One region of the Nonomuraea mangrovi genome, then DNA from elsewhere that is predicted to be linked to it. Evidence: riboswitches for the same ligand, from Rfam matches in the RefSeq annotation. Region 1 holds a riboswitch; the other holds the start of a gene.
The links. A riboswitch is a leader RNA that binds a small molecule or an ion and turns the genes downstream of it on or off. The one in region 1 is predicted to bind S-adenosylmethionine.
Positions count from the first base shown of each region.

Region 2: another riboswitch for S-adenosylmethionine. It lies ahead of thrC (threonine synthase); the one in region 1 lies ahead of ACFSKW_RS24635 (aminotransferase class V-fold PLP-dependent enzyme).

Region 1 covers NZ_JBHUFV010000035.1:139,018-143,581, forward strand. The annotation lists gene ACFSKW_RS24620 (cation:proton antiporter) at 1-86, shown strand, start outside; gene ACFSKW_RS24625 (cytochrome P450) at 123-1,313, opposite strand; gene ACFSKW_RS24630 (TerC family protein) at 1,313-2,047, opposite strand; SAM riboswitch class IV at 2,148-2,263, shown strand; gene ACFSKW_RS24635 (aminotransferase class V-fold PLP-dependent enzyme) at 2,311-3,567, shown strand; gene ACFSKW_RS24640 (DoxX family protein) at 3,564-4,100, opposite strand; gene ACFSKW_RS24645 (NADH-quinone oxidoreductase subunit D) at 4,192-4,564, shown strand, end outside.
Region 2 covers NZ_JBHUFV010000080.1:30,888-35,451, forward strand. The annotation lists gene ACFSKW_RS47595 (alpha,alpha-trehalose-phosphate synthase (UDP-forming)) at 1-1,106, opposite strand, end outside; gene ACFSKW_RS47600 (RNA polymerase sigma factor) at 1,130-1,690, shown strand; SAM riboswitch class I at 1,750-1,889, shown strand; gene thrC (threonine synthase) at 1,903-3,135, shown strand; gene ACFSKW_RS47610 (MoaD/ThiS family protein) at 3,153-3,428, shown strand; gene ACFSKW_RS47615 (cold-shock protein) at 3,831-4,031, shown strand; gene ACFSKW_RS47620 (hypothetical protein) at 4,155-4,298, shown strand; gene groL (chaperonin GroEL) at 4,490-4,564, shown strand, end outside.

The sequences.
Region 1 (4,564 bases):
ACGTGCTGATCCTGGCGGCCTTCGGCCCCCTGGCGGCCAAGCTGGTCGAACCGCTTCTCACCCGGCCTCCTGCGTCGGCCCCGTGAGAAGACCCGCTGTGCCCGCCGGCTCGCTCGCTTCGCTCAGTCGCAGGAGACCTCCAGCGACCGGAGCCCGCGAATGATGTAGCCGGGGTTCCAGACGGGCTCGCTCGTCAGCTCCATCGCCGGCGCCCTCCTCAGAAGGGCGCCGAAGGACTCCACCAGCTCGATCCTGGCCAGCGGCGCGCCCAGGCAGAAGTGGATGCCGGCGCCGAACGAGATGTGCGGGTTGTCCGCCCGGCCGACGTCGAGCGTGTCGGGCTCGTCGAAGACCTCGGGGTCGCGGTTGGCCGAGCCGAACAGCAGGGCCACCTCCACGCCCTTCGGGATGGCCACGCCGCCGACCTCGATGTCCTCCAGCACCCAGCGCTCGAACATCTGCAGCGGGGTGTCGTAGCGCATCAGCTCCTCGATCGCCGTGGGAAGCAGCGAGAGGTCCTCGCGCAGCCGTACCAGCTCGGAGGGGTTGCGGAACAGCGACCACCAGCCGTTGCCGGTCACGTTCACGGTCGCCTCGTGGCCCGCGTTGAGCAGCAGCACGCAGGTGCCGACCAGCTCGTCCTCGGTCAGCTCCTCGATCTGCGCGAGGGCGCTGATCAGGTCCTCGCCGGGAGCGGCCTTGCGGGCGCGGGCGAGGTCCTTCAGGTAGTCGGAGAACTCCGACGCGGCCCTGACCGCGGTGTGCTGCGCCTCCTGCGAGGGGTTCAGCTCGTACATGCCGCAGATGTCGGCCGACCACGGGCGCAGCAGGTGCCTGTCGGCGTCCGGGACGCCGAGCATCTCGGCGATGACGGTGACCGGCAGCGGCTCGGCGACCTCGGCGATCAGGTCGCCGCCGCCCTTCTCCACGAAATCGTCGACCAGGCGCTCGACGATCACGCGGACCCTGGGCCGCATCGACTCGACCATCCTCGGCGTGAGCGCCTTGGAGACCAGCCGGCGCAGGCGGGTGTGCACCGGCGGCTCGACGTCGAGCATGCCGGCGTTGACCACCCGCCAGAACGGCTCCTGGAACTCCGGCTCCGGCTCGCGCCCGAACTCCTCGTGCGTGGCGAGGTGCAGGTAGGACCTGCCCAGACGGCGATCCCTGAGCAGCGCGTTGACGTCCGCGTGCCTGGCGATCAGCCACTGTCCCGTGGGCTCGAAGAAGCTGACCGGCGCGTCGCGCCGCAGCTCGTCGTAGACCGCGTAGGGCGAAGCTACAAAATCCGGATTCCAAGGATCAAAGCGCACTACTGCATATTAGATTCGGCCTTCGCGTGCCTGCTCCTCATCCTGATGTTGAGCAGCTCGACGATCACCGAGAACGCCATCGCGAAGTAGATGTAGCCCTTCGGGATGTGCTGGTCGAAGCCCTCGGCCAGGAGCACCACCCCGATCAGCACCAGGAAAGACAGCGCCAGCATCTTGATGCTCGGGTGCCTGTCCACGAACCTGCTGATCGGCCCCGACGCGAACAGCATCACCAGCACCGCGACGATGACGGCCGCGACCATCACGCCCAGCTCGTCCACCATGCCCACCGCGGTGATGACCGAGTCGAGCGAGAACACGATGTCGAGCACCATGATCTGGAGGATGACCGACGTGAAGGAGGTCACCTTGCGGTCCTTGCCGTCCTTGTCCTTCAGCTCCATGCTCTCGCCGATCTCCAGCACGCTCTTGGCCAGCAGGAACAGGCCACCGAGGATGAGGATCAGATCGCGGCCCGAGATCCCGTGCCCGAAGACCTCGAAGAGCGGCTCCGTCAGCTTCACCACCCAGGAGAGCCCGAGGAGCAGCAGCAGACGCGAGACGAGGGCGGCGGCGAGTCCGAGGACCCTGGCCCTGTCGCGCTGCTCGGGCGGAAGCTTCCCCGCCAGGATCGAGATGAAGATGATGTTGTCTATTCCCAGGACGATCTCCAGGGCGACCAGGGTGAAGAACCCGATCCAGATCTGTGGGTCTGCCACCCAGTCCATCATCATGTGCCTCCTTGGTTCGCTGTCCCCAACCCCAACGACCCGATCGCCCCAGAAGTTCGCGGCTTGCGAAGTGGCACCCCGTGTCGGTTATAGTTCGGGCGTAGGTCATGAGTGCCAGCGCTTAGCCCCGGCTTGCTGGCCGGCAACCCTCGCGTCCGCGGCGGGGTGCCCCGGGTGAAGACCTGGTCCGCCACGAGGTGTGGCGGGCAAGCGCGGGCTCCGATGCGCCACGGCCGGGGGTCCGATGACCCCAGAAGGGCTGTGCCGTGTCCGTTGCGACGATCTTCAACCCCGTTCAGGTCAAGGTGCTGGGCGAGGACCTCGAGGTGCCGGTCAAGGGTGGCCGCCTGGTCTCCTACGCCAACCTCGACTACGCCGCCAGCGCGCCCTGTCTGGAGCCGGTCAGCGCCGCCGTCACCGCCGCGCTCCCGGCCTACTCAAGCGTCCACCGCGGCGCGGGCTACGCCTCGCAGCTGACCACCGCCCGCTACGAGCAGGCGCGCCACACCGTCCGCGCCTTCGTCGGCGCCCGCACCGACGACGCGGTCATCTTCACCCGCAACACGACCGACGCCACCAACCTGCTGGCCCGGTGCCTTCCCGAGGGCACCACGACCGTCGTCTTCGACACCGAGCACCACGCGTCCCTGCTCCCGTGGCAGCGCGTCGTGCGCCTCGCTCCCCCCGCCTTCCCCGGCGAGGCCGTACGGCAGGCCGACGAGGCGCTCGCCGCCATCGAGGGCCCCAAGCTGCTCGTCGTCACCGCCGCCTCCAACGTGACGGGCGAGCTGTGGCCGATCGCCGCCCTCGCGCACATCGCCCACAGGCACGGCGCCCGCGTCCTCGTAGACGCCGCCCAGCTCGTCCCGCACCGCAAGCTCAACCTGACGGCGCTCGACCTGGACTACGTCGCCTTCTCCGGCCACAAGCTCTACGCGCCCTTCGGCGCGGGAGTGCTGGTCGGGCGGCGTGACTGGCTGTCGGACGGCGAGCCGTACCTCAAGGGAGGCGGGGCGGTGAGGTCGGTGGGCGCCCTCGACGACGGGGCCACCGAGTGGCACGAGGACGCCGAGCCCAGGCACGAGGCGGGCACCCCGAACGTGCTGGGAGCGATCGCGCTGGCCGCCGCGTGCGACGCGCTCACCGCGACGGGGTGGACGCCGCTGGTCCGCGAGGAGGAGCGGCTGATCGCCAGGCTGCGCGAGGGACTGGGCGCCATCGAGGGGGTGCGCGAGCTGTCGCTCTGGGGGCCCGACCACCCGCGGGTCGGCATCGTGTCGTTCGTCGTCGACGGGTACACCGCCAGGCAGGTCGCCGAGGCGCTGTCCACCGAGTACGGCATCGGCGTGCGGGACGGGAAGTTCTGCGCGCACCCGTTCCTGCGCCACCTGCTCGACATAGCGGACGGCGGTTGCGAGGACGACGCCGCGTCGGCCGTCAGGGCCTCGATCGGGATCGGCACGACCGAGGAGCACGTCGACCGGCTGATCGGCGCGCTGCAGGATCTGGTCGCCCGCCGCTAGGGGCGGGTGGGCGGCGCGTCGGGCGGCAGGTCGTCGTCCCTCCGGGGCTCGTCGAAGATGTCCATGGGGGGACGTCCGTCCGCCCGCTCGCGCTCCTGCTGGTCGGTATCCCGCTGCTCGGCCCGCTTCCTGGTGTAGCGCATGAACAGCCCGTCGATGCCGAAGTGTCCCCCGCCGACCGCCATCAGCAGGACGCAGCCCGCCGCCAGCGCGCCGACCAGCTCCCAGCCGCCGCTCGTCACGAAGACGCCCTTGCTGCCGTGCACGAACACGAACGCGCCCACCATGTCGACGGCCAGCGCGAGCGCCGCCAGGCGCACCAGCAGGCCCAGGATCAGGCAGACACCACCCAGCAGCTCGGCCGCGGCGGCGAAGGTCGCCGACAGCCCCGGCATCGGGATCCCCATCTGGGTGAACATCTGCGTGACCGCGCCGAGCCCACCCTGGAACTTCTGCCAGCCGTGGGCGACGAAGATCACGCCGATCACCACCCGGCCCACCAGCACGGCCAGGTCGAAAACCGCTCGCTTCATGGGCCCTATGTCCCCGCCACCACCTGGCGAAATGCGCAAATAGACCATTCCTTGACTGGATCACTATCAGCGCCAGTGGCAGCATGACGGTATGGAAGAACGCGTGGTCGGCATCGGAGCTGGCGCCAAGGAGCTGGCCACGGAGGACATGATCCTCAACATCGGCCCCCAACACCCCTCGACGCACGGTGTTCTCCGGCTCCGCCTCACCCTCGACGGCGAGCGCATCGCCACGGCCGAGCCGATCATCGGGTACATGCACAGGGGCGCGGAGAAGCTGTTCGAGGTCCGCGACTATCGCCAGATCATCATGCTGGCCAACAGGCACGACTGGCTGTCCGGCTTCGCCAACGAGCTCGGCGTGGTGATCGCCACCGAGCGCATGCTCGGCATGGAGATCCCCGCCCGCGCGGTCTGGACCCGCACCCTGCTGGCCGAGCTGAACAGGGTGCTCTCCCACCTGA
Region 2 (4,564 bases), on a different contig from region 1:
GGGTAGTCGTCGTTGACGTTGAGGATCAGCGGATCCCAGTCCTCGGTGGCGTACTCGTCCTCGATCTCCTTGGCGCAGCGTTGCACAGCGGCGGTGTATTCGCGGTATTCGGGCAGGTCGTGGCGGGATGGGTAGGCGAAGGCGAGGTGTACCACCCGACCATGCCATTCGGGGTGGGCGGCCAGGAACTCCCTGTAGGCCAGCAGGCCGCGCACGATGTTCTTCGACAGCTCGGTACGGTCGATGCGCACGATCAGCCTGCGGTCGCCGACCTGCTCGCGCAGCGCGGCCATGTTGGACTCGACGTCGGGCTCGCAGGCACGCTTCCACAGCGAGTCGCCGTCGACGCCGAGGCCGTGCACGCCGATGCGGGTGGTGCGGCCCTCGTGGCTGACCGTCCTGTCGAAGACCTTGGCGCCCAGCAGGCTCTGGCAGCAGTCCATGAACGCGCCGGCCCACCGCTCGGTCAGGAATCCGGCGTGGTCGGCGCCGAGGATGCCTTCGAGCACCTCGCGCGCGACCTCGTCCGGCAGCAGCGAGAAGTACTCGGGAGGCGCCCACGGCGTGTGGCTGAAGTGGGCGATCCGCAGGTCGGGGCGTTCGGCGCGGAGCATCGCGGGGGTGAGCGTCAGGTGGTAGTCCTGCACCATCACCTTGGCGCCGTGGCCGGCCTCCTCGGCCAGTGCCAGCGCAAACGCGCCGTTGTAGTCGCGGTAGGACTCCCACTCCTTCGTGAACCTGGTGCCGAAATAGGGGGCGTTAGGCGTGTCGTACAGCAGGTGGTTGACGAACCAGAGGGTCGAGTTGGCCACCGCGTTGTACGCGCGGTGGAAGGTCGCAGGGGGGATGTCCAGCATGCGCAACTTGCCGGTGTCGTAGCCCGCCTGGTCGAGCCGCCCGCCAGGAGCAAGCCGTGCGGCGCTGCGGTCGCCGTCGGACAGCGCGGCGCACACCCAGAGCACGCCCTCGTCCCTGACCACTCCCGAGAGCCCGGAAACCAGGCCCCCGCCACCGCGTTTCATGGTCAGGTCGCCGTCGTCGGAAACGGTGAAGGAGACAGGGCCACGGTTGGAAGCCACAAGAACGCTGTTCACAACATCCACCATGACCCCGAACATAGGATCTCGCTATGGCCCTAGATGAGCTAACCGAGGAACTGGCCCGCTCCGCCGCGGGAGGCGATCATCGCGCGCTTGGCGAGCTCCTGAAGCGGATCGAACCCGACGTGCTGCGACACTGCGCCCGTATCCTGCCGTACCACCAGGACGCCGAGGAGGCCTGCCAGGACACCCTGCTCGCCGTGGCCCGCAACATCGGGCGTTTCGAGGGCAGGGCCAGGTTCAGCACCTGGCTGCACATCGTGACGGCCAACTGCGCGCGCACCACCTACAGGTCGCTGAAGCGCAGGGCCGCCGAGCAGACCTCGGAGGAGCTGCCCGTCCAGAAGCCCGACGTGCGCAGGGTGAGCGTCATCGCGGGGTCGAGGCTCGACCTGCTCGACGCGATGGAGGCGCTGGAGGCCGACAAGCCCGACCTGGCCCAGGCGCTGGTGCTGCGCGACATCGTCCAGCTCGACTACAACGAGGTGGCCGAGCAGCTGGGCATCCCGCTCGGCACCGCGAAGTCGCGGATCCACCAGGCGCGCAAGTACGTGCAGGCCGCGCTTGGTGATACATATCGTCTCAGCTAGCGAGACGGTTGGTCGTGTCAGGGGCACGGCCGGGTATCGTGATGCCCACAACTCCATATTGCTCATCCAGAGGGGTGGAGGGACCGGCCCTGCGAAGCCCCGGCAACCCTCCCGGACTGAACTCGTGAAGTGACGAGGCCGGCCGGGACAGGTGCCAATTCCGGTCTGTGACCAAGGCGGTCGCAGACGAAGATGAGGGAAGGCCTCGCTTCATGTCGCTTGACTTCGGTCCTGCTGTCGCTCTGTCCTGCCGCGAGTGCGGCGCGCGCTACGACCTCGGCCCCAGCTTCGCGTGTCTGGAGTGTTTCGGGCCGCTCGAGGTGGCCTACTCGTTCGGGTCCGTGTCCCGCGCCGACATCGAGGCAGGACCGGCCAACATCTGGCGTTACCGCTCGCTGCTGCCGGTGCCCGTCGACGTGGCGAGCAAGCAGAACATGAACCCCGGCTGGACGAAGCTCGTCAAGGCCGACAACCTGGGCAAGGCCCTCGGCATCCGCGACCTGCACGTGAAGGACGACTCGGGCAACCCCACCCACTCCTTCAAGGACCGCGTGGTCGCCATCGCCGTCGAGGCGGCGCGCAACTTCGGCTTCCACACCCTGTCGTGCTCGTCCACCGGCAACCTGGCCGGCGCGGTGACCGCGGCCGCCGCCCGCGCGGGACTCGACGCCTGCGTGTTCATCCCGGCCGACCTGGAGCAGGCCAAGATCGCCATGGCGCGCGTCTTCGGCGGCAAGCTGGTCGGCATCCAGGGCACCTACGACGAGGTCAACCGCTTCTGCTCGGAGCTCATCGGCGACCCGCTGGGTGACAAGTGGGGCTTCGTCAACGTCAACCTGCGGCCCTACTACGCCGAGGGTTCCAAGACGCTGGCCTACGAGATCGCCGAGCAGCTCGGCTGGCGGCTGCCGGACCAGATCATCATCCCGGTGGCCTCGGGGTCGCAGCTCACGAAGATCGACAAGGGCTTCAAGGAGCTGATCGCGCTCGGGCTGGTCGAGGACACCCCCTACAAGATCTTCGGCGCGCAGGCGCTCGGCTGCTCGCCGGTCTCCACGGCCTTCAAGGCAGGCCACGACGTGGTGCAGCCGGTCAAGCCGGACACCATCGCCAAGTCGCTGGCCATCGGCAACCCGGCCGACGGGCCGTACGTGCTCGACATCGCGCGCCGTACGGGCGGGGCGGTCGAGGACGTGACCGACGCCGAGGTGGTGTCGGCGATCAAGCTGCTGGCGTCGACGGAGGGCGTCTTCGCCGAGACCGCGGGCGGGGTGACCGTGGGCGTGCTGAAGAAGCTCGTCGACACGGGGCAGCTCGACCCCTCGCTGACCACCGTGGTCCTCAACACCGGTGACGGTCTCAAGACGCTCGACGCGATCGCGGACGACGCGACGCCCACGGCCGTGATCAGGCCGTCCCTTGACGCGTTCCGCGCGGCTGTCTGAAAGGAAAGGTAGAAGTCATGAGCGTTTCGGTGCGGATTCCCACCATCCTGCGCACGTACACGAACGGCAGCGCGGAGGTGAGCGGCGAGGGCGCCACGCTTCGCGAGGTGCTGCAGAAGCTGGACGCCGACTACCCGGGTATCGGTGCGCGAATTTTGGATGAATCGGGCAAGATTCGCCGTTTTGTCAACGTTTATGTTGGGGAAGAGGATGTCCGATTCGTGGGCGGACTCGACAGCGTCACCCCTGAAGGCGCGCAGATCTCCATCATCCCCGCCGTGGCCGGCGGCTGACCCTTTTCGGTCGTCACGAACGCCCGCGAGGTTTTCCTCGCGGGCGTTTTCATGTCCTTTGACCGTTTTTAAGGCGCTTCTTCCTCCTGAGGGGCAGCTGGACGCCGCCGTGGCCGTGTGGGCAGGGGCTCCTGGGACCGCTGCGAGGAAAGGCCGCAGCTCGGGGCGCGGGCGACACGTTGTTTTTCGCAAGAAGATGGAACATTTAACTAACCTTTCCGCGACTACAAGAATGCCTACCGCGAACACCGAGAAGTAGTTTGGCGATTGACTCTGTTGTTCTACGGCATGCCACAGGTATGGTCGAGGGCGATCGTCCGGCTGATTTCCCCATAAGTCGTGCCGATCGCGGATCTCGCGAGTGAATGGGCGGGGTCCAGAGCCAAGTAAGAGGAGTCGGAAGTGGCGCAGGGCACCGTCAAGTGGTTCAACGCGGACAAGGGCTACGGCTTCATCGCGGTAGACGGTGGTAAGGATGTTTTCGTCCATTACTCAGCGATCATGATGGATGGCTATCGGTCGCTCGAGCAGGGCCAGCGGGTCGAGTTCGAGATAACCCAGGGCCAGAAGGGTCCCCAGGCGGAATCCGTCAGGACGGTCTGAACCATCAAGAACCGGCAGCTCACACGGCAGCGCAGTCCGTGAGGATCTGTCATGTCCTTTTCGTCGATTCGGCAGGCCTGATCCGCGTCAGCCGGTCGGGCCTGCCCGCCGTACTCTGGAGTCATGGGACGTTGGTCTGAGCTGCCCGGGCGGGTTCTGCCCGAGGACATGGTCGAGCTCCACGAGACCGAACCGCCACGTGACGATGTGATGGGCGCGGGCTTGACCAGAGAACAGGTCCTGATGATGACCAACTTGCTAGGCTGACCTGCGGGGAAGTGCCTCTCGGTTGCACTCGCCAGGGTAGAGTGCTAAACAGTTCGTTAGCACTCTCGTTATGAGAGTGCCAGAAACTGGGATCGAGACGATGGGGCCCGCCGAATGGAGTCGGGCCCATGCCGTCGCGGGCGTCGGCTCGGTCCGCTGAAAGCCACCCTGCATCTGGGAGGTCTAGCCTTATGGCAGCCAAGATGATCGCGTTTGACGAGGACGCCCGGCGCGGTCTCGAGCGCGGTATGAACCAGCTCGCCGAC